2 regions of the Rhizobium sp. PEPV16 genome follow, and region 2 is predicted to be linked to the other one. Evidence: predicted binding sites of a transcription regulator. Region 2 holds the regulator's gene; the other holds the start of a gene.
The links. The regulator LexA, encoded in region 2, represses DNA repair genes until DNA is damaged. The targets are predictions, from matches to a motif close to TGTTCNNNNTGTGTTCNG.

Region 1: a site for LexA is predicted at 13,287-13,304, ahead of FY112_RS34745 (metallopeptidase family protein). Genes of this name have one in related genera too.

What each region holds. Positions count from the first base shown of each region.
Region 1 covers NZ_VSZV01000356.1:68,229-82,922, reverse strand. Annotated here, with positions in the region: gene FY112_RS34800 (winged helix-turn-helix domain-containing protein) at 1-294, opposite strand, end outside; gene rsfS (ribosome silencing factor) at 505-948, shown strand; gene rlmH (23S rRNA (pseudouridine(1915)-N(3))-methyltransferase RlmH) at 1,066-1,548, shown strand; gene FY112_RS34785 (murein hydrolase activator EnvC) at 1,721-3,118, shown strand; gene FY112_RS34780 (S41 family peptidase) at 3,108-4,430, shown strand; gene FY112_RS34775 (divergent polysaccharide deacetylase family protein) at 4,507-5,703, shown strand; gene FY112_RS34770 (RNA pyrophosphohydrolase) at 5,766-6,299, shown strand; gene bfr (bacterioferritin) at 6,434-6,919, opposite strand; gene FY112_RS38375 ((2Fe-2S)-binding protein) at 6,885-7,283, opposite strand; gene FY112_RS34755 (error-prone DNA polymerase) at 7,406-10,870, opposite strand; gene FY112_RS34750 (DNA polymerase Y family protein) at 10,867-12,312, opposite strand; gene FY112_RS38370 (hypothetical protein) at 12,323-13,267, opposite strand; gene FY112_RS34745 (metallopeptidase family protein) at 13,429-13,866, shown strand; gene FY112_RS34740 (DUF1737 domain-containing protein) at 13,967-14,173, opposite strand; gene FY112_RS34735 (CoA ester lyase) at 14,173-14,694, opposite strand, start outside.
Region 2 covers NZ_VSZV01000244.1:1,189-15,837, reverse strand. Annotated here, with positions in the region: partial or broken gene bamA (outer membrane protein assembly factor BamA) at 1-831, shown strand, start outside; gene lpxD (UDP-3-O-(3-hydroxymyristoyl)glucosamine N-acyltransferase) at 882-1,946, shown strand; gene fabZ (3-hydroxyacyl-ACP dehydratase FabZ) at 1,939-2,406, shown strand; gene lpxA (acyl-ACP--UDP-N-acetylglucosamine O-acyltransferase) at 2,403-3,221, shown strand; gene FY112_RS09060 (LpxI family protein) at 3,225-4,106, shown strand; gene lpxB (lipid-A-disaccharide synthase) at 4,103-5,281, shown strand; gene gltA (citrate synthase) at 5,314-6,603, opposite strand; gene FY112_RS09045 (ComEC/Rec2 family competence protein) at 6,895-9,327, shown strand; gene lexA (transcriptional repressor LexA) at 9,308-10,027, opposite strand; gene FY112_RS09035 (VOC family protein) at 10,195-11,091, shown strand; gene kdsA (3-deoxy-8-phosphooctulonate synthase) at 11,088-11,933, shown strand; gene eno (phosphopyruvate hydratase) at 12,072-13,346, shown strand; gene FY112_RS09020 (septum formation initiator family protein) at 13,484-13,804, shown strand; gene pdhA (pyruvate dehydrogenase (acetyl-transferring) E1 component subunit alpha) at 13,950-14,649, shown strand, end outside.

The sequences.
Region 1 (14,694 bases), on a different contig from region 2:
CATCCGGCGGAAACGCCCGAGCAATTCCTCGCCGAACGGCGTCAGCGCCGCGCCGCCGCCCTTCTGCCCGCCGCGCTGCGATTCCACCACCTGTTCGTTAAACATCCGGTTCATCTCGCTGACCAGCAACCATGCCCGCCGATAGGACATGTCCATCGCCCGCCCGGCGGCCGAGATCGATCCGGTCTGGCGGATATGCTCCAGCAGTTCCATCTTGCCATGGCCGAGGCGATCCTCATCCGGGAAGCTGATTCGCAGGACGGGCACGAGTGTTTTTGCGGCTGAGTCGGTCATTGAATCTAGGGATCGTGGAATTTGCCGCACTTTACGCTGCGGCATGGAAACTGTACACCGCCCGCACGAGGCCGCCCCGGGCAGTCAAATACTTCAATTCGAACGGCAGATCGGATTTTCGACCGTTCTGTACCTTAGCATGTCTTGAAACATTAATGGTTTGATGCCTATCTTAACCTTGATCCGGTCGTGATCGGATCTGTGTTGTGCATAGTTTGTCATTCCAGGAAAGGGAAAGCACTGACAACAGTACACGCCAAGGGAAAAACGCTCGCCGTTATCCCGAAGAGTGCGGAACGTGGCGCCGATGCCGCCGCCCGTGCCCTAGAAACCGTCCTCGCCAGCCTCGAGGACTCCAAAGCTGAAGATATCGTCACCATCGACATTGCCGGAAAATCGGCGTTGGGAGACTACATGATCGTCGTCTCCGGCCGCTCGAACAGGCATGTCATGGCGATCTCGGATCACCTGCTCACCGACCTTAAGGACGACGGCCTCGGTACGGCCCGCGTCGAAGGTCAGGAAGGCGGCGATTGGGTCCTGATCGACACTGGTGACATTATCGTGCATGTGTTCCGTCCTGAAATCCGCGAGTTCTACAACATCGAAAAGATGTGGGCGGCTCCGGATATGGATGAAGAAACACGGCACTGACAGGCGAGCCGGCATTCTGTCCGGCGCCTGAGACGTGGCATTGGCTGGCCGGTAAACAGACAAGCCGACCGGTGGCGTAGTGTGCGCCCGATGTGCCGCATGAGCGGGAGCGGATGAATGCGAATAGGTCTTTTTGCGGTGGGGCGGCTGAAGTCCGGCCCGGAAAAGGATCTTGCCGCCCGTTATTTCGACCGTTTTGCCAAGGCCGGCCCTGCCGTCGGTCTCGAATTGACCCGCGTTGCCGAAGTTGCCGAAAGCCGGGCCTCCAATGCGGAGACCCGCAAGCGTGAAGAGGCGGCGATGCTTCTCAAATCGCTTGCCGATGGCAGCATCCTCATTCTTCTCGATGAACGCGGCAAGGCGCTCGACAGCGAAGCCTTCGCAAACCTGCTCGGCTCCTATCGCGACCAGGGCAAACGCGAGCTGACCATCGCGATCGGCAGCGCCGATGGCCTCGATCCCTCGCTTTACGACCGTGCCGACGCGACGCTCTGCCTGGGCAAGATGACCTGGCCGCACCAGCTCGTGCGCACGTTGATCGCCGAACAGCTCTATCGCGCCGTTACCATCCTGTCTGGTCACCCCTATCACCGCGTCTGATGCCGTATCGGCCTGATGTGTCGGCAATCGCAATGTCACGCAGCCGTGTTTTGCTAGGCAGCCCGTTCTCCTTCAAACTTTCTGGCAAAGCGCACCAAATCAGCTTAGTCTCCGCGCGATTTGAGAAAGTGCCCCAACACGCATGACGAGAGCATCCACCAGGCGACACCGCATGATCCTGCCGGCTATCGCGGCCAGCGTCGGTGTGGCGGTGATTGTCATGTCGGCAAATCCGTTCATCGTCCGGGCGCAGGATGCCGCGCCCGAGCCGGCACAATCCGCACCGCAGCCGGCAGCCGAGCCGCCGCCCGATCCGGCAGCCGAACTTGCCGCCAAGCGTGACCAGACCCGTGCCGAACTCGAAACCCTGTCGAAGACGATCAACCTCTCCACCGACAAGGTGAGCGCGCTTCAGCAGAGCATCACCGATCTCGAAAAGAGCACGGAAAGCATCCGCCAGGCACTAATTGACTCCGCCGCCCGCCGCAAGACGCTCGAAAAGCAGATCCTCGAAAGCGAGAAGAAACTTGCCGATCTCGGCGTCAAGGAGGATGGCATCCACCGTTCCCTGCACGAGCGCCGCGGCCTGCTGGCCGAGGTGCTGGCAGCGCTCCAGCGTATGGGCCGCAACCCGCCGCCCGCTTTGCTCGTCACCCCCGATGACGCGCTCGCCTCCGTGCGCAGCGCCATTCTGCTCGGCGCAGTCGTGCCCGGCATCCGCAAGGAGACCGACAAGCTTGCCGCAGACCTCGCAAGCCTCGCCGCATTGCAGACCGCAAGTACTGCCGAGAAGACTTCGCTGACCGCGACGATGACTGATGGCATCGAGGAAGAGCGGCGCATGGACCTGCTGCTTGCCGAAAACGACAAGCTCAGCCGCAGCAACGCCGCCGAACTCGAGGCCGAACGGAAACGCTCCGAGGAGCTGGCGGGCAAGGCGACGAGCCTTGAAGGCCTGGTCGACTCGATGGAATCCGAGATCGCTTCGGTGCGGGACGCCGCCGCTGCGGCCCGTCAGGCCGAGGAGAACCGCAAGCTGCTGACGGACGAGCAGCGCGCCCAGGCCAAGGCGCTCGCCGACAGCGGCGTGCCCGATAAAAACCGCATTGCGCCCGCATATCCCTTCGGAGAATTGAAGGCGAAATTGGAGGTGCCCGTTACGGGCGATATCCTGCGCCAGTTCGGCGATGCCGACGGCACCGGGCACGAGGCCATGGGAATGACGGTCGCCACCAATCCAGAGACAGTGGTGACGGCGCCTGCGGATGGTCTGGTGGTTTTCGCCGGCGCATTCCGCAGTTACGGCCAGATGATCATCCTCGACGCGGGCGATGGATACCACCTGGTTCTCTCGGGAATGGATACGATCAATACCCGTCAGGGAAAATTCGTTTTCTCCGGCGAGCCGCTTGCCGTGATGGGCGCGAAAAGAGTGGCAAGCGCAACTGCATTGGCGCTGGAAACGAACCGGCCAACGCTTTACATTGAATTTCGAAAGGACGGTAAACCGGTCGATTCCCGGCCGTGGTGGACCGCCAAAGACACTGGAAAGGCACGCAATGATTCGTAGGGCTTCTCTTGTTCTGGTCGGCGCATTGATGGGTGCGACCGCAATGAGCGTCATTTACTCGGCGGGTGTGCCGGCGGAAGCGGCCGGATCCTCGACCTACAAGGAACTTTCGGTTTTCGGAGATGTCTTCGAGCGTGTGCGTGCGCAATATGTGACGCCGCCTGCGGAAGACAAGCTGATCGAGAACGCCATCAACGGCATGCTCTCCTCGCTCGATCCGCATTCGAGCTACATGAATGCGAAGGACGCCGAGGACATGCGCACCCAGACCAAGGGTGAGTTCGGCGGCCTCGGCATCGAAGTCACGATGGAAGATGAACTGGTCAAGGTCATCACTCCGATCGACGATACGCCTGCCGCCAAGGCCGGCGTTCTCGCCGGCGATTACATCTCCGAGATCGACGGCCAGTCCGTGCGCGGCCTGAAGCTGGAAGACGCAGTCGAGAAGATGCGCGGCGCCGTCAACACGCCGATCAAGCTGACGCTGATCCGCAAGGGTGCCGACAAGCCGATCGAGCTGACGATCGTTCGTGACGTCGTCGCCGTCCAGGCAGTCAAGTCGCGTGTCGAGGACGATGTCGGTTATCTCCGCATCATCTCCTTCACCGAGAAGACCTATCCCGACATGGAAAAGGCGATCAAGAAGATCAAGGACACCGTTCCGGCCGACAAGCTGAAGGGTTATGTCCTCGACCTGCGCCTCAATCCGGGCGGTCTGCTCGACCAGGCGATCAACGTCTCCGATGCCCTGCTGCAGCGTGGCGAAGTCGTTTCGACCCGCGGCCGCAATCCCGATGAAACCCGCCGCTTCAATGCCGGCCCGGGCGACCTGACGGATGGCAAGCCGGTGATCGTGCTGATCAACGGCGGTTCGGCTTCCGCATCGGAAATCGTCGCCGGCGCTCTTCAGGATCTGCGCCGTGCCACCGTTCTCGGCACGCGCTCCTTCGGCAAGGGCTCCGTCCAGACGATCATCCCGCTCGGCGAAAACGGCGCGCTGCGCCTGACCACGGCGCTCTACTATACGCCGTCGGGCCGCTCGATCCAGGGCACCGGCATTGCCCCCGACATCAAGGTCGAGGAGCCGCTGCCGCAGGAACTGCAGGGCAAGATGGTGACCGAAGGCGAATCCAGCCTGCGCGGCCACATCAAGGGCCAGAGCGAGACGGACGAAGGTTCGGGCTCCGTTGCCTACGTCCCGCCGGACCCGAAGGACGACGTTCAGCTAAACTACGCGCTCGACCTTCTGCGCGGCAAGAAGACCGATCCGGCCTTCCCGCCGAACCCGGACAAGGCCGTCGTCGCCAAGTAATCGATTACGTCAAGGCCGGGCACTCGCTCGGCCTTGACCCTTTCTGCTGTTTCCCGGTTTTGGAGCGGGCGAAAAATTGGGAACGGACCTGCATGCGCCTTTGGGCCGCAACCGCAAAACCGGCCGCCGGCGCCCAGGTGTCCTGCGCCTCGGTCGTATCGCCGCCAGTCTTTGCCTTTTTGCGATAGGCGGCTTTTCCCTCTATACGGCATTTCGCGGCGATGGGCTCGAACGCGCCAAACCGCCGGCGGACGAACAAGCCGCAACACCCCCTGCCAATACTCCTCAGCCGCCGACGGCCACCACGGGCCAAGCGGCGGACGGTATGCTCCGCGCCGACCCGCGCTCGGGCGCCAATGTCGAGCAGATGGTCACCGGCGACGGCTCGGTCGTCACCAAATACAGCCCTCGCCCGCGCGACGGCGGCGGGCCGGTGCTGGTCGACGCCATGCAGATCGGCCAGGATCCGCGCATGGCGGCCCAGCCCAATGAAGCACTGCTCGAAGAGACGCCTTTTGGCAGGCTGCCGATTATCGGCCCCGATGGCCGGCGGCCGATGGATCAATATGCGCGCCCCTCGTCCGGCGCGCGTGGCGTCCGCATCGCCATCGTCGTCAGCGGCCTCGGGCTCAGCCAGACCGGAACGCAGCGCGCCATCGCGGAATTGCCGGAAGAGATCACTTTCGCTTTTGCCGCAAGCGGCAACAGCCTGCAGCGCTGGATGCAGGAGGCCCGCCGCGGCGGTCACGAGATCCTTCTCCAGGTGCCGCTCGAACCCTTTGATTACCCGGCGAACGATCCAGGCCCCGAAACGCTACTGACCACGAAACCGGCCGCACGCAACATCGAGAACCTGCACAAGGCGATGGGCGAGATCACCAACTATACCGGCGTCATGAATTATCTCGGCGGCCGTTTCCTGTCTGATCCCGCCGCCATGGAACCTGTCATGCGCGACATCGGCAAGCGCGGATTGCTGTTTCTCGACGACGGCACATCGGCGCAGTCGAAGACGGCGGCGATCGCCAAGGGAACCGAACTGCCCTATGCCTTCGCCGACCTGCAGCTCGACGGCCAGCTCGATATCAACGCCGTCCTGAAGAAGCTCGACGAGCTCGAGCGCATCGCCCGCAAGAACGGCCAGGCGATTGGCGTCGCTTCGGCTTTCGATGAGAGCGTTGACGCCATCGCCAAATGGAGCGAGGAGGCCACGATGCGCGGCATCGAGATCGTCGGCGTTGCCGCCCTTTCCAACGACCCCAAGAATCCTTGAAAGTATCCTTGAGATGGGTCCTTGAGAGTATCCTTGAGAAGAATCCCAGAACGGAGAAGAAGATGAGCCAGGCGACCGTGAAAGCCGAGGATCTGCCCTACCGCCCCTGCGTCGGCGTGATGATCCTGAACCGCGATGGCCTCGTCTGGGCGGGGCAACGTATCTCCGACGGCAATTCCGAATATGACGGCTCGCCGCAGCTCTGGCAGATGCCGCAGGGGGGCATCGACAAGGGCGAGGATCCATTGGACGCCGCCTACCGCGAGCTTTACGAGGAGACCGGCATCAAGACGGTAACCCTGCTTGCAGAAGCGAGAGATTGGATCAACTACGATCTGCCGCCGGCACTGATCGGTATCGGGCTGAAGGGGAAATTCCGCGGCCAGACGCAGCGCTGGTTCGCCTTTCGCTTCGACGGCGACGACAGCGAGATCGCCATCAACCCGCCGCCTGGCGGCCATGAACCGGAATTCGATGCCTGGGAATGGAAGCCGATGCAGCAACTGCCAGGGCTGATCGTCCCCTTCAAGCGCGCCGTCTACGACCAGGTGGTGGCCGAGTTCCAGCACTTGGAAACACTTCAATCGGAAGACTGATCACGGCGGGATGATCGCTTCCGTTTGTGCTCGGCAACGATGCCTCCGAAGAATGCCGACCGCACCGATTCGCGTTCAACGGTGTCAGATCGGGCACACCGGCCGCCATAGGCGGCCGGCCTCTCGTTCGAATATTATTCGGCTTCGTTGGCGGAATCGGCATTGAGCTGGCCGTATTTGCTCTCGCCTATTTTCTCGAGCAGGTCGATCTGTGTTTCGAGGAAGTCGATATGACCTTCCTCGTCCGCCAGCAGCTCCTCGAAAAGTTTCATGGAAACATAGTCGCCGGCGTCATGACAGATATCGCGCGACTTCTTGTAGGCCGCGCGGGCGTCGTACTCGCCGGCAAGATCGGCTTCCAGAACTTCTTTGACGTTCTGGCCGATGCGCAGAGGTGCAAGGGTCTGCAGATTGGGATGGCCTTCGAGGAAGATGATGCGTGCAACAAGCCGGTCGGCATGGTGCATCTCTTCGATGGATTCGGCGCGCTCCTTCTTGGCGAGCTTGGTGTAACCCCAGTCCTCAAGAAGACGATAATGAACCCAGTATTGGTTGACCGCACCGAGTTCGAGGAACAACGCCTCGTTAAGCCGCTCGATGACCTTTTTGTCGCCTTTCAATGTCCGCTCTCCTGTTTTCCTCATGGAATTGTTTCAAGCGGGACATGAAATCAAATATTTCGGCCTCCGTCGAGTGGCGACGGGCGTGATATTCCTCGGTTGTCTGGATAATGAGGTCGACGACGTTGGGGAAACAGCCGCAGCAGCGGCCGCGTTTTTCCATGGCGTGGTAGACTTTCGCAGGCACGATAAGCTGCCAACAGTCTTCATCGAGAAGGTTGGTGATAACCTCCCGGATTTCTTTATCGGTTATGTAATTGCAGCTGCAGACAAGCACGTCTTCATTCCAAACATGACACTGACTATCGTGTTTTCTGCTAAAGAAGATGGTGGCTGTCAAGAAAAAATTCGAGCCCCGCATCATTGAATAGCGGTGTCCGGTGAGGCCTTCATGCATATCGTCCGGGATTATGCAGCGGTTTCAGGGTGATGACGCCATAAGGCAATTGAAGCGCGCCGCATGGTCTTGATCGATGCGATGCATTTTTAATGAAAGTTGCGTCCGCGCGGCATCACCTGAGCGGTTTCCGCCGCGCCCGCATGGCGGCCCGAGGCAACCACCCGTTTTTCCAGCTCGGCCCTCTCCTGCGCATTTACAAGCTTTTTCTGCCGCTGATCGGCACCCGGCCTCAGCACCTCGTCTGCCCGCTCGCAGACGCCGAAACGCCGGGCCTCGCGTTGCAGGATACCGAGCGCCGGCGTCATGTCCTCGATATGCTCGACGACGGTATGGATCACCCCGCTCTGGCTTTGCAGCCTGCCGCGGATTTTCACCAGCCGGGCGCCCATCACGACCGAGCGGTATTTGTCGAACATTTTCGACCAGACAATCACATTGGCCACGCCGGTCTCGTCTTCCAGCGTCATGAAGATCACACCTTTGGCCGAACCCGGCCGTTGGCGCACCAGCACGAGGCCCGCGATCGTCACCCTCTTTCCGTTCGCGACCTTCAACAGATCGACATTGCGTGTCACACCGGCCTTGCGCAATTCCTCGCGCAGGAAGGACAGGGGGTGCGCCTTCAGCGACAAAGAGAGATAACGATAATCCTCGATGACCTGCTCTCCGGGCAGCATTTCCGGCAGCTTTGCCGCAGGCTCGATCTGGAGGTCGACATGACGGACCTGCTCGAAAAGCGGCAGCTCCTCGGCAGCACTCTTCACATCCAGCGCCCGCACCGCCCAGAGCGCGTCGCGTCGCGATAGTTTGAGGGATTGGAATGCATCCGCATCCGCCAATCGCTCGATGACGGATTTCTGCAGACCCGACCGTAGCCAGAGATCGCGGACCGAGCTGTAGCCTTCGCCTCGATTGCTGACGAGCCGTTCCATATCGTCTGTCGAAAGGCCCTTGATCTGCCGGAAACCCAGCCGCACCGCATGCCGGGTCTTGATGATCTCGCGCATCTTGTCATGCCGGAAATCGATGGCATTCCGATCGAAGGTAGCTTCTTCCAGACCGCAATCCCAGTTCGATTCATTGATATCGACCGGCAGGATCTTGACCCCGTGCTCGCGTGCATCCCGCACCAGTTGCGCCGGTGCATAAAACCCCATCGGCTGGGAATTCAGCATCGCCGCACAGAAAACGTCGGGATAATAGGCCTTGAGCCATGAGGAAGCATAGACGAGCAGCGCGAAGGAGGCGGCATGGCTTTCAGGGAAACCGTATTCGCCGAAGCCTTTGATCTGGTTGAAACACTGCTGCGCGAATTCCTGGGCATAGCCCTTTGAGACCATTCCGTCGATGAACTGCTTTTCGAAGTTACCAATCGTACCCGTTCTCTTGAATGTTGCCATCGCTCTGCGAAGCTTGTCGGCTTCCGCCGGCCTGAATCCTGCTGCGGTAATGGCGATCTGCATGGCCTGTTCCTGGAACAAGGGCACGCCGAGGGTTCTTTCCAGAACAGTTTCCAGCTCCTTGCTCGGATATTCGATCGGAATGTTCTTGGCCCGCTGCTCCCGGCGCTTCAGATAGGGATGCACCATGTCGCCCTGGATCGGACCCGGCCGCACGATCGCCACCTCGATGACGAGGTCGTAGAATCGCGTCGGCCGGAGACGCGGCAGCATGCTCATCTGCGCCCGGCTTTCGATCTGGAAGACCCCGAGCGTATCGGCCCTGCCCATCATCTCGTAAACTGGCTCGCCTTCGTTCCCATGTTCCTTATTGCCAAGGTCTGCGAGCGTCTTCTTCACATCGTAATGCAATTCAAGCAGCGAAAAAGCCTTTCGCAGGCAGGTCAGCATGCCGAGTGCCAGCACATCCACCTTGAGGATCTTGACGTTGTCGAGGTCGTCCTTGTCCCACTCGATCATGTAGCGATCCGGCATCGCCGTCTTCATGATCGGCACCACCTCGTCGAGCCGGTCCCGCGTGATGACGAAGCCGCCGACATGCTGGGTGAGGTGGCGCGGGAAGCCGAGAAGCTCGGAGGCATATTTCAGCACGTTCCGCGTCACCGGATCCTTGACGTCGAGGCCGGCCGCCTTGGCATCGCGTTCGGAAAGATTGTCCTCCGACCACCCCCAGACGAGACTGCTGATCGCCGACTGGACATCCTCCGACAACCCGAAGGCCTTGGCGACCTCTCGGCCGGCCGAACGGGTGCGGTAGGTGGTCACCCCCGCCGTCAGTCCCGCATGTTCTCTTTTGTAGTTTTTGTAAATAAACTGGATGACCTCTTCACGCCGGTCATGCTCGAAATCGACATCGATATCCGGCGGTTCGTCGCGATCCATCGAAATGAAGCGGTCGAAGAGCAGTGTGCTCTTTTCGGGATCGACTTCCGTTATCTCGAGACAATAGCAGATGACCGAATTTGCCGCCGATCCGCGCCCCTGGCACAAGACCTTGAGTTCATAGCGGGCGTGCTGGATGATCCTGTGCACCGTCAGGAAATAGGAGGCATATTTCTTATCCCCAATGAGTTTTAGTTCATAATCGATCTGTTGCGCCACCTTGGGCGGGATACCCTCGGGATAGCGTCTTACCGCTCCCGCTCTCGTCAGCCTTTCGAGAGTCTCCTGCGGCGTTTCGCCGGGATCGTTTTCTGGCGGATAATTGTGCTCCAGTTCCTTCAGCGAAAAGGTCAAACTGTCGAAAAATACCTGCGTATTCTCGACCGCATTAGGATAGTCCCGGAAGATCCGGGCCATTTCACGTGAATCCTTGAGGTAGCGTTCGGCATTCGGCGCCAGCAGGAAACCGGCTTGCGCTATCTGTACATGCTCCCGGATCGCGATCACGACATCCGAAAGCGGCCGGCGTTCGGGGTGATGGTAAAGCGGTTGGTTGGTGGCAATCAGCGGCACACGATTTCGAGCAGCAAGCATGGCAAGCACCGCAAAGACCTGCCTGTCGCGGCCGTCATAGGCTGGCGCCAGCGCCATAAAAAAAGCCTTGCGGAAGCGTCTGCGAAACCGTTCCAGGTAATCTTCCAGCGTCGACTGAGCCGCCTGATGATCGACAAGGGTGCGATCGGGAACGAGGGCAAGCATCATTTCGTCCCCCCATTCCATGAATTCCGCTTCCGTCAGAATGCAGCTTCCCTTGACCGCTTCCTCCTTCAGATTGCCGGCGCTGAGAAGGCGGCAGAGGTTTGCCCAGCCTCGCCGGTTTTGCGGATAGGCAAGGATATCAGGCGTTCCGTCGCAAAAGACGAGACGGGCGCCTGGTTGAACCCGGATAGGATCGAGGATGACCTCCATTTTTCCTTCCTTCTTCGCTTCGGCCAGAATCTCATCCCTGTTCTTGTATCTCTCCTCAAGCTGCTCCGCCTGCGCATGCGCCCGCACCACGCCAGCAACCGAATTCCGGTCCGCTATGCCGAGGCCACCAAGCTTCAGATAAGCGGCCTGTACGACCATCTCTTCCGGGCCAGAGGCACCTTCAAGAAACGAGAAATTCGTCCTTGTGCCGATCTCGAAGAATGCGCGCGTGGCTGTCATGCGAACACGCCATGCATGAACCAGCGAGGCTCAAGCTCCTGACCATAAAAGCCCCGCCGATAGATCCAGAAGCGATGTCCGGTCTCATCCTCGATGCGGAAATAGTCACGCGCCTCGGCGTCATCCCCATCGATCCACCACTCCATGGCAATCCGTTCCGGCCCTTCGCTTCTTGCCACCTGATGCTGCATCCGCCGCCAGCGGAAGATCTGCGGCGGACCATCGGGCACTTCGGCAAGTATGGTCTCGACGGGCTCCGGCGTTGCAAAGAGCCGCAGCGGGCGCTCTTCGCGGAAAGGAAGCTGGATGTCCTGCGCGGCCTTCCGCCTGGGAAGGCTCTCCATCACAGGAACCGTGATGACGGCGCGTTCCGGCACATGGCTCTCGCGGAGCTGGAAGCTTTGCAGGCAATCCGCACCAAGCCGGGCCGAGACTCGGTCGACGAAGGCCGAAAGCGAGATCTCTCCCTGGCGGTCGCCCTCGAAATCACCCTGCGTCTCATTGAAGGGATCGTGCCGCAACACATTCAACCGCAGGATCTCGAAACCATAGCCGGCATCGAGATCGTCATAGACCGCCTGCAATCGCTCGGAAAAAAGCCCGGCGATGAACTTTGGTTCGCGAAGCGGCTGTGAAGCGCCGACGGAGATACGAAAGACCCTGCCGTCGACGCGGAACAGAACCAGTTCGAACACCCGCCCACCAGCCCCCCGCGCCTCCAGCGACGGCTGCAGCGATAAGGCGACCTGCCTGGTGACGGCAAGGATCTGCTCTTCCGTCCCGATGGGCTCGATCAGCCGGCTTTCGGCCGAGAGGCTGGCAACAGGACGTCGGGGCGAGACCGGCTCCTCTTCACGTCCCAGCGCCTGATCGAGACGCAGAAGCAGCTCCGGGCCGAACCGGCGGGTCAGCGGCGCCCGCGGCGCATCGATGACGTCGCCGACATATTTCAGACCGAGTTTCTTCAGGGCATCGACGGTTTGTCCTTCCAGTCGCAAGGCTGCAACCGGCAAGGACATCAGCACATGTTCCGTCTCTTCGTCCTCGATCACCCCGCCTTGCCCGAAGCGGGACGCGGCCCAGGAAAGGCCGGGTGACGATGAGATCGCGCCGCGGGCATCGAACCCCATATGAAAAAGCCGCGACAGCACATCCCTAAGAAGCGCCTTTTCACCGCCGAAAAGATGGGCGCAGCCGCTAATATCGAGAAACAGGCCGTCCTTGCCGTCGAACGCCACCAGCGGCGTATAACGGTCGCACCAGTCGGCAATTGCCTCCAGCAACCGGCGGTCGGCCGCCGGATCCTCTTCCGCGACCTCGAGCATCGGATACATGGCGCGCGCTTCGGCAACGCCCAGCTCCTTCTTCAACCCCAGCCTCTCGGCCAACTCGTCCAGTGCCGTCAGCCGCATGGCATTGTTGAGCTTGCCGGAACAGACGATAGGCGGCGTCTCAGGACGCCCTTTCGAACGCCAGGAGAGCCCCCATCGCCTGCGGGCGATACGGTCCGTTGGCAGATGCGGGAAGCTGAGCGCCAGAATGCGCTGACTGTTCGCCTGGAGGACGAACGAGGTTTGGTTCGGCGACAGGGAAAAATTCGCGTTCATGGGGATTCCACTCCAGAAGAAAGGACAGCGGGGCCGGATTGCGGCTCTTCTCCAGCGTCAGACGGAAAATTGGATTGCCGATGCTGCCGGAAAGTTTCGATCCATCCGGCAACGGCCGCAGAGCGGACGGGGCCGGTTCGACATGCAGACGCAAGGCCGCACTGCTTGCCTCCTCCGCCCCGGCCTGACGGACAAGAAAGAGCGGACGGCGGGCAGCATGCGCCCTGAGGCTAAGCCTGCGGCTTTCGGTCAGGCCGAAATGGGCAGGATTGCCCCGTACTTCGAAGATGACGGCCGAGAAGGCAGCGCTTTCCACCGCGGCCTCCGCCAGCCAGAGCGCCTCGTCCAGCTTGCGTGGCGCCGCATGGAGAAACCGCTCCGGGTTTAGGCCGAAATCCCGAAGCCCGGGGGCATAGGGACGACCGGCCTCCAGCGTGCCGACGGCATCGCCGATCCAGAGCAACGGCAGAAGGCGGCCGGCATCCGCTTCCTGTTTTTGCAGCCGCGCGGCAACAGCCATCGCCAGCCCGCTTGCAGCACCGGCATCGCGAGACAGAGCGGAACGGAATTCGGTGATCGCATCGAGCGGCAAGCCGCCTTCCAGCGCCCCGTCGAGAAACTCCACCCCAAACGGCAGGGGCGGCAGCGTGCGCTCCTGGCGGGCCTTACGTCCTTCCGCCAGGGCTTCCCGTTCCGCTGCGGCAAGCGCCGGCGCGGGCCTTCCCTCCAGTCTGGCAATGGTTTCGCGGAGCGCAAAAAGCCGCTCGCGCGCCAGGGCGTGCTGCGCCATGGCGTTCTCCGATCCGTCTTGTTCCTGTTATGTTCTTATAGATTCCAGAGAGCTAATGAAGAGTCAACGGCCATTTTCTATGAAAATATTCCTGCCTTTGATTCCGCACTCGAAAATCGGCGATAAAGGTTCTATATGGGCCCGCAAAGGAAGGAATATTCATGGCCCGCATAGACCAGAGCGATGATTGGCGGGACCGCCATGCGCCGACGATCAGCGCCTTCGAGTCGCTGGCGATGGAGGCCTACAGCCATCTCCCGGATGAATTCCGCCAGCTGACGACCAACCTCACGATCGAGATCGAAGATTTCCCCGATGACGACGTTTTCGAGGACATGGCGCTGGAAACCCCTTTCGATCTGCTCGGCCTTTTCGAGGGCAGGGGCATTTCCGAACGTTTCACGGTGGAAACCGGCGAGATGCCGAACCGCATCCGCCTCTACCGCCGTCCCATTCTCGACTACTGGGCTGAAAACGACGAAACGCTCGGCGACATCATCACCCACGTCCTGATCCACGAGATCGGCCACCATTTCGGGCTGAGCGACGATGACATGGAGCGGATTGAGGCAAGCGCCGAGGAAGCCGCCGAACGATAGAGCGCCGCGCGTCCAAGGACGCGCTAAGGACGCTCTATCACTTTCAATCACGCATAACCCCGAAAATCGATTACGATTTTCGGGGTTATGCGCTAAAACCTCACTGCTCGGAGAGCTTCATCTCAGGATCGTAGTCCTTGCCTTCGACATGTTTGACGACGGCCTGGCCGCACTGCATCGCGCCGGTTGCGGCATTGAAGGCATAGGTCGGTGAGCCCTCCAGCGACCAGCCCTTGTTGAGGGCGGCGGTGACCTTATGGCAGAAGGAAGCATCGTCGGGACCGGTCAGGAAGCGGTAGAGTTTCATCACATCGTCTTTCGTGCTGCAGCCTGGCGGGCTGCGATCAGGCGGGCTTTATGGACCAGACTTTCCGCCTGGACAAGATGCAGCCGCTCGACCATCCGCCCGCCTGCATTGATGACGTTCAGCCCATCGGAGGCGGGGTCGGCAAAGGCTGATATGATCGCCTCCGCTTCCGCAATCGCTGCCGGATCCGGACCGAAATGGCGGTTGGCGGGCTCGATCTGCGCCGGATGGATCAGCATCTTGCCGGCAAAGCCCATGGCCCGGCCCTGCAGACATTCGGCATCGAAACCCTGTTCGTCCCTGAAATCGTTGAAGACGCTGTCGATCGCATCGAGCCCATAGGCACTGACCGCAAGGACGACCTGCATCAGCCAGGGCGCGAGATAGCTCCGCCCCGGCTGCGGCAGCACGCCGGTTTCCTTGCGCAGGTCGTTGAGCCCGACGACGAGACAATCGAGCCGTGAGCCCGCCGTGCGCCCGGCTTCGGCGATGCCAGCCGCATTCAGGATGCCGCGTGGTGT
Region 2 (14,649 bases):
GACGTCAACCGCAGCGAAACGTCGAGCAACGACGACTACGACTACGAGGAAACCAGCGTCGTCCTGCGTGTGACTGCGCCGATCACCGAAGATCTGGCGACGACCTTCCGTTATAACTACAAGCAGATGAAGTATGACGGCGATACCTCTGATCTTTCGGCGACTTACGCCAATCTGGTCGACGAGAGCCCGTGGACACGCTCTTCCGTCTCGCAGACGCTGACCTACAACACGCTTGACGACACGGTCCTGCCGCGTGAAGGCATCTATGCGACGGCGACGCACGAACTTGCCGGCCTCGGCGGCGACTCGCAGTTCTACAAGATCTACGGCAAGGCCCGTTATTACCACCTGCTCGCTGACGATGCCGATATCATCGGCTCGCTTTCCGCTTCGGCTGGTTATGTCGTTCCTTTGGGCGACCATCTGAACGTCTTCGACCAGTTCACGCTGACCAACGGTGATATTCGCGGCTTCGAGAACAAGGGTATCGGCCCGCGCATCCGCGGGGATCACGATGACCCGCTCGGTGGCACGACCTATTTCACGGCGTCTGCAGAAGCGACCTTCCCGATGCCGGGCTTCCCGCGTGACTTCAACCTGCGCGGCGCAGTCTTTGCCGATGCCGGTACGCTGTTCGGCAATGACGTCGAGCTTCTTGGGTCAGACCAGGCCGACGGTACCAGCGCTTCGCTGCGCGCCTCCGTCGGTGTCGGCCTCGTCTGGCAGTCTCCCTTCGGTGCATTGCGTCTGGATTACGCAATCCCGGTCCTCAAGGAAGACTTCGACAAGACGCAGAACTTCAAGTTTGGCATCAACAACCAATTCTGATATCGGCAGTCCGGAACTGTAAGACTCAATTCCGTTCTGGAGCATTGCCGATGGAGCAAAACGTTTTTTTTCTGCCCCATGAAGGTCTGAAGCTCGCTGAGCTGGCAGAGTTTCTTGGGGCGGAACTTGCCAATTCCGACTATGCCGATGTTATCGTCAGGTCCGTTGCTCCCATCAGCCGGGCCCGGGCAGGCGATGTCTGTTATATCCTGTCGCGCCGCAGCCGCGATGAACTGGCGACATGCGAAGCCTCGGCGGTGATCTGCGACAAGGCGCTCGCCGATCTCGTACCCCCCCATATCCCGGTCATCCTGTCATCCAATCCGCATGCGGCTTTCGCGATGGCGGGCGGCCTGTTTTATCCCGCGGCATTGCGCCCGGTCGTCTTTTCCGGTGAAAGCGAGATCGCGCCAAGTGCGGTGATCGATCCGAGCGCCAAGCTTGAAAAGGGCGTGATCGTCGAGCCGCTGGCCGTAATCGGGGCGCATGCCGAGATCGGCGAAGGGACGCGCATCGGCGCCCACAGCATCATCGGTCCGAATGTCAAGATTGGCCGGGATTGTTCGATTGCGGCCGGCGCCAGCATTCTCTGCGCGCTGCTCGGCAATGGCGTCATCATCCACAACGGCGCGCGCATCGGCCAGGATGGTTTCGGTTATGCGCCGGGCCCGCGCGGCATGATCAAGATCGTCCAGATCGGCCGAGTGATCATCCAGGATAATGTGGAGATCGGCGCCAACACCTCGATCGACCGTGGCACCATGGACGATACGGTCATTGGCGAAGGCACCAAGATCGACAACCAGGTACAGATCGGCCACAACGTTCAGATCGGCCGCCATTGCGCCATCGTTGCGCAGGTCGGCATCGCCGGCAGCGCGAAGATCGGCAATGGCGTTCAGATCGGCGGCCAGGTCGGTATCAAGGGGCATGTGACGATCGGCGACGGCGTGCAGATCGCCGCCCAAAGCGGTATCATGACCGATCTTGCCGCTGGCGGACAATATGGTGGTACACCTGGGCGTCCGCTGAATGACTATCTGAGAGATGTCGCGCAACAGATGTCAAAGACGAAGCTGCGCGGGAAGAAACCTGGAGGCGAGCAAAATGACTGAGGAAGCCACGACAACGCTTTCTTCGGCTGACATCATCGAGATCATGAAACTGCTGCCGCATCGCTACCCGTTTCTGATGGTTGACAAGATCATCGAGATCGATGGCGACAACACGGCGATCGGCATCAAGAACGTCACGGTGAATGAACCGCATTTCACCGGTCATTTTCCGGAATCTCCGATTATGCCCGGGGTTCTCTTGATCGAGGGCATGGCTCAGACCGCAGGTGCGATCTGTGCCAAGAAGGATGGCCAGCCCGGCAACCTCGTCTATTTCATGACCATCGAGAATGCGCGCTTCCGCAAGCCCGTCGTCCCCGGCGATCGTGTTGAATTCCATGTCAGGAAGCACAAGCAGCGCGGCAATATCTGGAAATTTCATTGTGACGCCAAGGTTGACGGCGCGCTCGTCGCCGAAGCCGATATCGGCGCGATGATCGTTCGTAAGGATCAGGCATGAGCACTATCGCCGAAAGCGCCCGCATTCATCCGATGGCTGTCGTCGAGGACGGCGCTTGCATCGGTGAGGGCGTCAAGATCGGTCCCTTCTGCCATGTCGGGCCGCACGTCGTCCTGCATGCGAATGTCGAGCTTTTGTCGCATGTGGTCGTCACCGGCCGCACCGTGATCGGCAAGGGCACGCGCATCTTCCCGATGGCGGTCGTCGGCGGCGATCCGCAGAGCGTGCATCACGGCGGCGAGGAGACGACGCTGACGGTCGGCGCCAACTGCACGATCCGCGAGGGCGTGACGATGAATACCGGCACGGCCGATTTCGGCGGTCAGACGATCGTCGGCGACAACAACCTCTTCCTTGCCAATTCGCATGTCGCGCATGACTGCCGGGTGGGCAACCATGTGATTATGTCGAACAACGTCATGCTCGCCGGCCATGTCGTCATCGAAGATCGCGTCATCCTGGGCGGCGGCTCGGCCGTTCACCAGTTTACCCGCGTCGGCCGTCAGGCCTTCGTCGGCGGGCTCTCGGCAGTGAGTTACGACGTCATTCCCTACGGCATGCTGAACGGCAATCCCGGCCTGCTGAGCGGCCTCAACGTCGTCGGCATGACGCGCGCCGGCGTCGACCGCGCCGTCATTCACAGGGTGCGGCGCGCCTACAAGTCGATCTTCGAAGGACCGGGCTCCGTCCGCGAAAACGCCGCCGCCATCCGCGAAGAATATGCCGATTGCGAGCAGGCGGTCCACATCCTCGACTTCATCGCCGCCGACAGCGACCGCGCCTTGTCCTCGCCAACCCGGGGGCAGAAGGGCTAGTCCGTGACTCTTTCCGGCGATACCGCTGCGGGCCGGCTGGCGATCATCGCCGGTGGCGGCCTTCTGCCTTCCTATGTCGCCGAAGCTGCGCGCGCGGCGGGCGAAAATCCCGTCATCGTCGCGCTGAAGGACGAAAGCGACCGGCGCTGGGAAGGGTATGACCATGCCGTCATCGGCGTCGGCGATTTTGCAGCTCTCGAGGGCCTCTTGAACCGCTACGGCATCGGCCGTGTCGTCATGTCCGGAAGCGTGCGGCGCCGGCCGGAATGGCGCGAGGTGCGCCCGACGCTGCGCACGCTGATGAAGATGCCGGCCACGATCCGCACCTTGCTGTCCGGCGGCGACGATACGGTGCTGCAGATGGTGATCCGGCTGATCGAGGGAAACGGCCGCCGCGTCGTCGGCGCTCATGAGATCGCTCCCGACCTTCTTGCCTACGTCGGCCCGCTTGGCGCTGCAGCGCCTGGCGAGGAAGACCGGCGCGATATCAGGCGCGCAGCCGATGCCGCTGAGATGCTGGGCCGGCTCGATGTCGGCCAGGGCGCCGTCGCCATCGGCGGGCGCATCGTCGCGCTGGAGGGTCTTGAGGGCACGGACGAGATGCTGGAGCGTGTCGCGGGTCTCAGAGCCGCCGGGCGCATCTCGCCGCGCCGCCGTGGCGCACTCGTCAAACTCTGCAAGCCGCAACAGGATATCCGCGCCGACTTGCCGGCGATCGGCGTTTCCACGGTCCTGAACGCGAGGAAAGCCGGCCTTGCCGGCGTCGCCGTCGAGGCCGGCCGCTCGCTGGTGCTCGATCGCGCCGCCGTCATTAAAGCCGCCGATGAGGCCGGGCTTTTCGTCTGCGGCATCGATCGCGGCCTGCCGGCATGGGGGCTCGAATGAACGGGGCGCCGCTGAAGATTGCCGTCATTGCCGGCGAGGTGTCGGGGGATCTGCTCGGTGCCGATCTCATCGCCGCCCTGAAGCGGATTCATAGCGGACCGGTGGAACTCGTCGGCGTCGGCGGCGAGGGGCTGCAAGCGGAAGGCTTGCGATCCCTGTTCGATTTCTCCGAGCTGTCGATCATGGGCATCACCCAGGTGCTGAGCCGGCTGCCGAAGCTCTATACCCTGATCCGCCAGACGACGGCTGCCATCATCGCCGCAAGGCCGGATATTCTTCTCATCATCGACAGCCCGGACTTCACCCATCGCGTCGCCAAGCGTGTCCGCACCGCGCTGCCCGATCTGCCGGTTGTCAATTACGTCTGTCCGAGCGTCTGGGCCTGGAAGGAATATCGCGCCACGCGCATGCTCGCCTATGTCGATCATGTGCTCGCCGTCCTGCCTTTTGAGCCGGCAGTCATGCACACGCTCGGCGGGCCCGAGACCACCTATGTCGGCCATCGCCTGATCGCCGACCCGGCGCTGCTCGAAGCGCGGCGGCTGCGCGCCGGGCGCGCATCCGTCGAGAGAGCGGGCAAGACGATCCTGATGCTTCCGGGGTCAAGATCCTCCGAAGTCGCCAAGCTCCTGCCGTTCTTCGAGGATGCCGCCAAAGAACTTGTCGCCCGCAACGGCCCGATGCGCTTCCTGCTGCCGACCGTGCCGCACAACGAAGCGCTGGTGAAGGGCCTCGTCGCAGGCTGGGCCACACCGCCTGAAGTGGTGGTCGGGTCGGCGCAGAAATGGAAGGCCTTTGCCGAAGCGGATGCGGCGATGGCAGCCTCCGGCACGGTGATCCTCGAACTCGCCCTCGCCGGCGTGCCGACGGTGTCCGTTTACAAGACGGATTGGATCATCCGCCTGCTGAGCCTGCGCATCAAGGTGTGGACGGGCGCATTGCCCAATATCATCGCCGATTATGCCGTCGTGCCTGAATATCTGAACGAGGTGGTCCGCGGCGCCAGCTTGGCGCGCTGGATGGAGCGACTGTCGGCCGATACGTTCCAGCTAAAGGCAATGAACGAGGGTTACGATCTCGTCTGGCAACGCATGCAGACCGAAAAGCCGCCCGGCGAGCACGCCGCCGAGATCCTTCTCGACGTGCTGAAAAAGAAAAAACCCGGGCGTTTCTGACCGGGTTTTCTTTTGGGTTCTTTATGAAGCGATCAGCGCTTCGAAACCGGAATGTAGTCGCGCTTCGGTTCGCCGACATAGAGCTGGCGCGGACGGCCGATGCGCTGTTCCGGATCCTCGATCATCTCGTTCCACTGCGCGATCCAGCCGACGGTGCGGGCGAGCGCGAAGAGCACGGTGAACATGGTCGTGGGGAAGCCCAGCGCCTTCAGCGTGATGCCGGAATAGAAGTCGATGTTCGGATAGAGCTTCTTCTCGATGAAATATTCGTCGGTAAGCGCGATGCGCTCCAGCTCCATCGCCACTTCGAGCAACGGATCGTCCTTGATGCCGAGTTCGCCGAGCACTTCATGCGTCGTCTTCTGCATGATCTTGGCGCGCGGATCGTAGTTCTTGTAGACGCGGTGACCGAAGCCCATCAGGCGGAACGGATCGTTCTTGTCCTTGGCGCGGGCGACATATTCCGGAATGCGGTCGACCGTGCCGATTTCGTTCAGCATGTTGAGCGCTGCTTCGTTAGCGCCGCCGTGAGCGGGGCCCCAGAGGCAGGCAATGCCGGCGGCGATGCAGGCGAACGGGTTGGCGCCCGACGAACCGGCGAGACGGACGGTCGAGGTCGAGGCGTTCTGCTCATGATCGGCGTGCAGGATGAAGATGCGGTCCATGGCGCGGGCAAGCACCGGATTGACCACATATTCCTCGCAAGGCACGGCAAAGCACATGCGCAGGAAGTTCGAGGCGTAGTCGAGGTCGTTCTTCGGATAAACGAAGGGCTGGCCGATATGGTACTTGTAGGCCATGGCGGCAAGCGTCGGCATCTTGGCGATCATGCGCAGGCTGGCGACCATGCGCTGGTGCGGATCGGTGATGTCGGTGGAGTCGTGATAGAAGGCCGACAGCGCGCCGACGCAGCCGCACATGACGGCCATCGGATGCGCATCGCGGCGGAAGCCGGTGAAGAAGCGGCTCATCTGCTCGTGCACCATGGTGTGGTGCGTCACGCGGTAATCGAAATCCTTCTTCTGCACGGTGGTCGGCAGTTCGCCGTAAAGCAGGAGGTAGCAGACTTCGAGGAAGTCGCCGTGCTCGGCGAGCTGCTCGATCGGATAGCCGCGATGCAGCAGGACGCCTTCGTCGCCGTCGATGTAGGTGATTTTCGATTCACAGGATGCGGTCGAGGTAAAACCCGGATCGTAGGTGAAGGAAGCCGTGTTCTTATACAGGGCACCGATATCGATAACGCTCGGGCCGATCGTGCCGCTTTTGACAGCAAGGTCGACAGACTTGTCACCGATTTTTATTGTAGCGCTTTGATCCGTCATGCTGATCCTCCGAAATGGCGGTGGCGCCATAAAAGCGCCATAGGGGTTAAGCGTCCTCACCGATAGCTATATGATCGCGAGGCTAATGCCAAGTTACCGTGACGGCATTTTGTGCATTGCGGTATCATCTTTTAGGCACTGCAGCGATGAGCCGCACGCATATCGGAAGCCGATGATTCGACTGGTCTTTTGGCGCTCGCGATTTTCCCTCATATTTCAATCGATTATTCTTGCCGGATTTGATTGGAGGTTGCATTCTGGCCGCCTTCGCAGCCGGGCTTGGGCGGTTTCATGCAGGAGTTAACGACAGTCGAATTGCGGCCGGAAGCAGGCGAAGGTGCTGCCGACTCCTCCCGTTTTTCACCACCTGTCGTGGTGCCGCGACCGACACGGACGCAGTCGGCGACACCATTGCGCCACCGGCTGCCGGCCGCAGCTTCGCAATTGCTGCGGGCCGGCATGCGCATGCTGGGCGAGGAGGCGGACCATGGGCGCCTGCTGCTGTTCTCGCCGGTCTTCCTCGGCGCCGGGTCAGCCGTCTGGTTTCTCGCGGCATCGGATTTTCCTCTCGTTGCATCGCTGCTCTGCCTGTTGGCGCTGACCGTGGCGGTTCTCATCGCCAGCCGCGGCCGGGCGGCGGTGCGGGCAACGCTGCTGGCGCTTGCGCTCGTGGCCTGCGGCATGGTCTCTGCGCAGCTCGAGAGCTGGCGGATTTCCACTATGATCCTCGATTCCGCCGTGACGACGACGGTGACCGGCCGCGTCGAGCGGCGCGAAGGCGATGGTCGCGGGCGGTGGCGCTACATTCTTGCCGTCACCGGCACTGAGGCGCCACAGGTGAAGCGGCCGCCCGAACGCATAACCGTGATCGCCCGCGGCGCCGACGCGCCCTTCGAGATCGGCGACATAATCAGCGGCAGGGCGCGGCTGACGCCGCCCGCAGGCCCAGCGCTTCCCGAGCTCAACGACTTCTCCTTCAGTGCCTATTTCGACGGCATCGGCGCCAACGGTTTCTTCTACGGTGCGCCGACGAAGGTCGATGCGCAGGCAGGTCCCCAGGCTGCAAGATCGACGGCGGAAGCGCTGCTCGAAGGGCTCTACCGGCTGCGCAGCGGGATTGGCGACCGCATAAGGTCGATCCTGCCCGGCGACACCGGTGCTTTTGCCGCTGCTCTGGTGACGGATGAGCGGCGCGCCATTTCGGATACGACGACGGAGGCGCTGCGCCAGTCCGGTCTGGCTCATATCATCGCCATCTCCGGTCTCAACATGGCGCTGTCGGCCGGCATCTTCTTCGTCGGCTTCCGGATGCTGCTCAGCCTCTTTCCAGGCATCGCTGAGGCCTACCCGACGAAGAAGATCGCTGCCGCCGGCGCGCTCATCGCCGTCACCGCCTATTTCCTGATCTCCGGCTTTGCGGTCTCTGCAGAACGCGCCTTCATCATGATGGCCATCATGTTGATTGCGGTCTTCTTCGACCGGCCGTCGATCAGCCTGCGCAATGTCGCGCTCTCCGCTCTCGTCATCATTGCCATTTCGCCGTCCGAGGTCTTGGGACCGAGCTTCCAAATGTCCTTTGCCGCGACATTGGCACTGGTCTCGGGCTATCAGCTGTGGAAGGACCGGCGCGTCCGCGAAAACGCCTTTCTGAAGCTGCCGATCATCCGGCCGTTCGTTACGGTTGCCGGTTTCTTCGGCGGCGTCTTCCTGACCTCGCTGATCGGCGGTTTTTCAACCGCGCTGTTTTCGATCGAGCATTTTCATCGCCTGACCGCCTACGGCCTGCCGGCAAACCTCGCGACGATGCCGATCATCTCCTTCATCATCATGCCGGCAGGTCTGCTGGCGATGCTGCTCATGCCTTTCGGTCTGGATGTTTGGGCTTGGAAGATCGTCGGATTCGGCCTCGATTTGGTGATCGCGGTCGCAAAGACGGTGTCCGGCTGGGGTGGCAATATCGACGTCGGCCGCTTGCCCGCCTGGTATTTCGCCGTCGCCGTGGCAGGCTTTCTGCTGCTGACGCTGCTCCGCACCCGGTTGCGCCATGTCGGCACATCGATCATCGCGGTCGCAACACTCATCCTGCTGCTTCTGCCGGTTCCCCGGCCGCCGGATCTGGTGATTTCGGAGGATGGCAGTCTCGTCGCGGTCGTCGAGGCGGCGGCAATGGCTTCCAACCGTGAAAGACCGCCGGACTTCATCTTCGACCAGTGGCAGCGAGCGCTGGTCCTGCCGAGGCATGATCCGCCGAAGATGCTGGATGGTCCTGCTATCCCGCCTGAGGGAGAAGACCGCCGCGTCAGGCTTTCCCGCGATCAGCAGAACGAAGCAAGGACCGCGATGCGGACGGCCGCAGCGGGCGGTGACGCAAACCGCTTTTCCTGCGTCAAGAAGGCCTGGTGCATATCAAGGCTTGGCAATGGTCGGGTGGTAACCGTCATCGACAACGCCGCCTATCTCGGCCCGGCGTGCGACGCGGCCGATATAGTCGTGACGTCGGTCCGCCTTCGCTTCAACAATTGCCGTTCAGGTGCGACGCTCTTCACCGGTGAGACGTTGCGCAGGACCGGTTCCATCGAGTTGCGCTTCACGGACACTGGCCTGGAGGTCGCAACCGCATTCGATGTATTGTCGCGGCCATGGATGCGCCATCGTGCCTATGACTGGCGCAGCAACAGTTTTACCGAATCCGGCCTGGCCAATGTCAGTGATATCGGCGAATGAGACCGACGAGTTTACCCTGAACCTTGACACGGTCCGGCCCGAAAATCCGGGTCTCGTAAGCTGGGTTGGCCGCTTCCAGCGCGATCGAGGCGCCCTTGCGGCGGAAGCGCTTGAGTGTCGCTTCTTCGTCGTCGACGAGAGCAACGACGATGTCGCCAGGACTTGCGGTGCTGCCGTTGCGGATGATCACGGTGTCGCCGTCGAAGATGCCGGCGTCGATCATCGAATCGCCCTTGACCTCGAGCGCATAATGTTCACCGGAGCCGAGCATGTCGGCCGGAACGACGATGTCGTGGGTATTGTTCTGGATCGCCGAGATCGGCACACCGGCAGCGATTCGGCCCATGACCGGCACGGAGACCGAGTTGCCGTTGTCGGCGACGGGTTTTGCGGGAGCAGGAGTGGCAACCGGCTGCGGCTTGCCGAGGCTGCCCTCGATGACGCTCGGCGAAAAGCCGCGCCGGGGCTGAATGCTGGGGCTGTAGGCCTCCGGAAGCTTGATGACCTCGATCGCGCGGGCGCGATTCGGTAGGCGGCGAATGAAGCCTCGCTCCTCAAGCGCTGTAATCAAGCGATGAATCCCGGACTTGGAGGCGAGGTCCAGGGCATCCTTCATTTCGTCGAAAGATGGCGGAACGCCGGATTCCTTCATGCGCTCATGAATGAAAAGGAGAAGCTCCTGTTGTTTGCGCGTGAGCATCGACGTTGTGACCTCGTGATTGAAACAAATCCAGAACAGACACTATATGTTCCATATGTGTTCCGCAAGTAGCTAAATTTCCGTAAAACTTGGCGCCAACTCGTTGAGATTTTTATTTTCATTCGCCGGAGTGGGACACAAGTCTTGACGTTTCCAGGAGGGACATCATGAACGAGCATTCCGCCAAACCGCACCCGCTGGATCATGTCCTGCTGCCGGTCGTCAATATCGATCTGGCGCGCGAAAGGCTCGGCAAGCTCGGCTTCACCGTTGCCGCCGATGCGCGCCATCCCTTCGGAACGGAAAACGCCTGCGTCTTTTTTGCCGACAAGACCTATCTGGAGCCACTCGGGATTGCGAGCGTCGAGGAGAGCGAGGCATCGGCACGCCAAGGCAATGTCTTCACGGCCCGCAACCAGGCCTTTCGTTTCCGCTGCGGCGAGGAGGGGCTTTCGGGGCTGGCTTTCGGCAGCAAGGATGCCGGCACCGATCATCAGAATTTCGTCGGCAACGGATCGAGCGCCGGCGAGATGCTGCAGTTCACCCGGCCGATGACGATGCCGGACGGTTCCGAGACGATTGCGGGCTTCAAGCTGGCTTTCGCCGGCGACCTGCGCGCGCCCGATCTCCTGCTTTTCACCGTCGAGCGCGTCAATCCGCTGCCGGCCGACCGCGCCGCGCTGGAAACACACGCCAATGGCGTCACCGGCATAGTCGAGATTGCGCTTTGCACGCCGGAGCCGGCCGCCTTCGCTGCCTTCGTCAGCCTTGCCGTGGCGCAATCGGCAGTCGAAAAAACCGGTTTCGGCTTCAATATCGCGGCGTCAAATGCCAAAATCAGCCTGATGACGCCGGAAGGGCTGGATGCCTATTTCGACATCGCCGGCTCATGCGCAGATCGCGGCCTGCGCGGCCGGGCAATCCTCTTTGCTGTCGTCGATCTTGCCGTGACAGAAGCGCATTTGGCTGCTAACGGGGTGACATACACGCGCAAGAACAATCGCATTCTGGTGAAGCCCGCGCCCGGGCAGGGCACGCTCTTCGCTTTCGAGGAAACACGATGAGCACTGATACGAATTCCGAGGTCAGGATCGGCGAAGGCCAAGGCCAGGTCACCTTTTCCAATACCGGCCGCCTGTCGCTGATTGCCGGTCCCTGCCAGATGGAGAGCCGCGACCACGCCTTCATGGTTGCCGGCACGCTGAAGGAGCTTTGCGGAAAGCTCGGCATCGGCCTCGTCTACAAGAGCTCCTTCGACAAGGCGAACCGGACCTCGCTCTCGGCTGAACGCGGTATCGGGATCGAAAAGGGCATAGAGATCTTTGCCGACCTCAAGAAGGAATTCGGCTTTCCCGTCCTGACCGACATTCATACCGCCGAGCAATGCGCGGAGGTGGCAAAGATCGTCGACGTCCTGCAGATCCCGGCCTTCCTCTGCCGCCAGACCGACCTTCTCATCGCCGCCGCCAAGACCGGCCGCGTCGTCAACGTCAAGAAGGGCCAGTTCCTCGCTCCCTGGGATATGAAGAACGTCCTGAAGAAGCTCAATGCCAGCGGCAATCCGAACGTGCTGCTGTGCGAGCGCGGAGCCTCATTCGGCTACAATACGCTGGTTTCCGACATGCGTTCGCTGCCGATCATGGCAGCGATGGGCGCGCCCGTTATCTTCGATGCGACCCATTCCGTGGCGCAGCCGGGCGGGCAGGGCGAATCCTCCGGCGGTCAGCGAGAATTCGTGGAGACCCTGGCGCGCGCCGCAGTGGCTGCCGGTATTGCCGGTGTCTTCGTCGAAACCCATCAGGACCCCGACAACGCCCCTTCCGACGGCCCGAACATGGTCTATCTCAAGGACATGCCGCGGCTTCTCGAAAAGCTGCTTGCCTTCGATGCGGTCGCCAAGGCTTGACGTTCAACAGTCTGACATGATCGTGCTATAGGCCGGGAAGGCTGGTCCGAAGGCTGGAAATTGCGGCATTGTAATTTGCACGCCTTCGACTAAGACAGGTTTCGAACCGACTTATCATCCACCGAGCAGGAAGAACCCATGACTGCAATCACCGATATCATCGCCCGTGAGATTCTCGATAGCCGTGGCAACCCCACCGTCGAAGTCGATGTCTATCTCGAAGATGGCAGCATGGGCCGCGCGGCCGTTCCCTCGGGCGCCTCGACGGGCGCGCATGAGGCGGTCGAACTGCGTGACGGCGGCAAGCGCTATCTGGGCAAGGGCGTCGAAAAGGCGGTCGAAGCCGCCAACACCGAGATTTTCGACGCGATCGGCGGCATCGACGCCGAAAACCAGATCCAGATCGACAACATCATGATCGAGCTGGACGGCACGCCGAACAAGTCGCGCCTCGGCGCCAACGCCATCCTCGGCGTGTCGCTCGCCGTCGCCAAAGCCGCTGCCCAGGCCTCCGGCCTGCCGCTCTATCGTTATGTCGGCGGCGCTTCCGCCTGCCTGCTGCCGGTGCCGATGATGAACATCATCAATGGTGGTGCCCATGCCGACAACCCGATCGATTTCCAGGAATTCATGATCCTGCCGGTCGGCGCCGATTCGATCGCTGAAGCCGTGCGCATGGGTTCGGAAGTCTTCCATACGCTGCGCAAGGAACTTGCGAGCCAGGGCCATAACACCAATGTCGGCGACGAAGGCGGTTTCGCACCGGGCCTGAAGAGCGCGCCTGAGGCCCTCGACTTCATCATGAAGTCGATCGAGAAAGCCGGCTACAAGCCGGGCGACGACATGTGCCTCGGCCTCGACTGTGCCTCGACCGAATTCTTCAAGGACGGCAAATACGTTCTCGAAGGTGAAGGCCGCACGCTGGAATCGGGCGCCATGGCCGAATATCTGGCCGAGCTCGCCGCCAACTATCCGATCATCTCGATCGAGGACGGCATGGCCGAAGACGACTGGGACGGCTGGAAGACGCTGACCGACCTGGCCGGCAAGAAGACCCAGCTCGTCGGCGACGATCTCTTCGTCACCAACTCCGCCCGTCTTCGCGACGGTATCCGCATGGGCGTCGCCAACTCGATCCTCGTCAAGGTCAACCAGATCGGCTCGCTGACGGAAACGCTCGACGCCGTCAACACGGCGCACAAGGCGGCCTATACCGCCGTCATGTCGCATCGCTCCGGCGAGACCGAAGATTCGACCATCGCCGATCTCGCGGTCGCCACCAACTGCGGTCAGATCAAGACCGGCTCGCTGTCGCGTTCCGACCGTCTTGCCAAGTACAACCAGCTGATCCGTATCGAAGAGGGCCTCGGCCCGCAGGCCCAGTATGCCGGCCGCTCGATCATTCGCGGCTGATCGGATCTGATTTTCAATGGCTTGACCCGTGCCTTCCCGGCGCGGGTTTTTTCTTGCCCGTTTTTTAGAGTCAACGAACGGTTAATCTCTGCGCGCTAGATTGAACGAATTGGTAATGCGTTCAAGAGCATGCGTGTATGTGGACAAAGCATCATAAAAAGAGAAGAATCGGTCGCTTCGTCATTCCGGCCATGACGGTCGCCTTCCTTTCCTACTTCGGTTATCATTGCATCCATGGCGATTACGGCCTGCGCGCGACGGAGACGTTCGAGCGTCAGCGTGTCGCGCGTGAAAAAGAGCTTGCCGTCTTGAAAGCAAAGCGCGAACATCTGGAAAATCAGGTCGCGCTCCTCAGTGACGGCTCGCTTGACAAGGATATGTTGGACGAAAAAGCGCGTTATCAGCTCAATATGTCGCGCGCGGATGAGATCGTCGTATTCAACCACTATTCCAATTAACCGGAAACAGGTTAATTAGAATTTTCGTAGTTGTTCCAATAATTTAGCGCCGAATACGAGCCATGCAATTATGGCATTGCTGCGGTCATATTTCTTCCCTATGGTACGCGCCACCAAGAAACGACAAACCCATAGGGAGGGTTGAATGGCGCCGCGAAAGACCGCGACCGTTTCCAGCCGCAAAACTGCAGCAAAACCGGCAGCCAAAGCATCGAATGGAGGCCCGGTAGCCGACTTCGATCGCGATGAAGAGCTCAAGGCCTATCGCGAGATGCTGTTGATCCGCCGCTTCGAGGAGAAGGCCGGTCAGCTTTACGGCATGGGCTTCATCGGCGGCTTTTGTCACCTCTATATCGGTCAGGAAGCTGTCGTCGTCGGCATGCAGATGGCGCAGAAGGAAGGCGACCAGGTCATCACCGCCTATCGCGACCACGGCCACATGCTGGCAACCGGCATGGAAGCGCGCGGCGTCATGGCGGAACTGACCGGGCGTCGCAGCGGCTATTCCCACGGCAAGGGCGGCTCGATGCACATGTTCTCGAAAGAGAAGCATTTTTACGGCGGTCACGGCATCGTCGGCGCCCAGGTCTCGCTCGGAACGGGTCTTGCCTTTGCAAACCGCTATCGCGGCAATGATAATGTCTCCATCGCCTATTTTGGCGACGGCGCTGCCAACCAGGGCCAGGTCTACGAGAGCTTCAACATGGCTGCTCTCTGGAAGCTGCCGATCGTCTATATCGTCGAGAACAACCGTTACGCCATGGGTACGTCGACCGCGCGCGCCACTGCGCAGTCGAACTACTCGCTTCGCGGATCGGGCTTCGGCATCCCCGGCATTCAGGTCG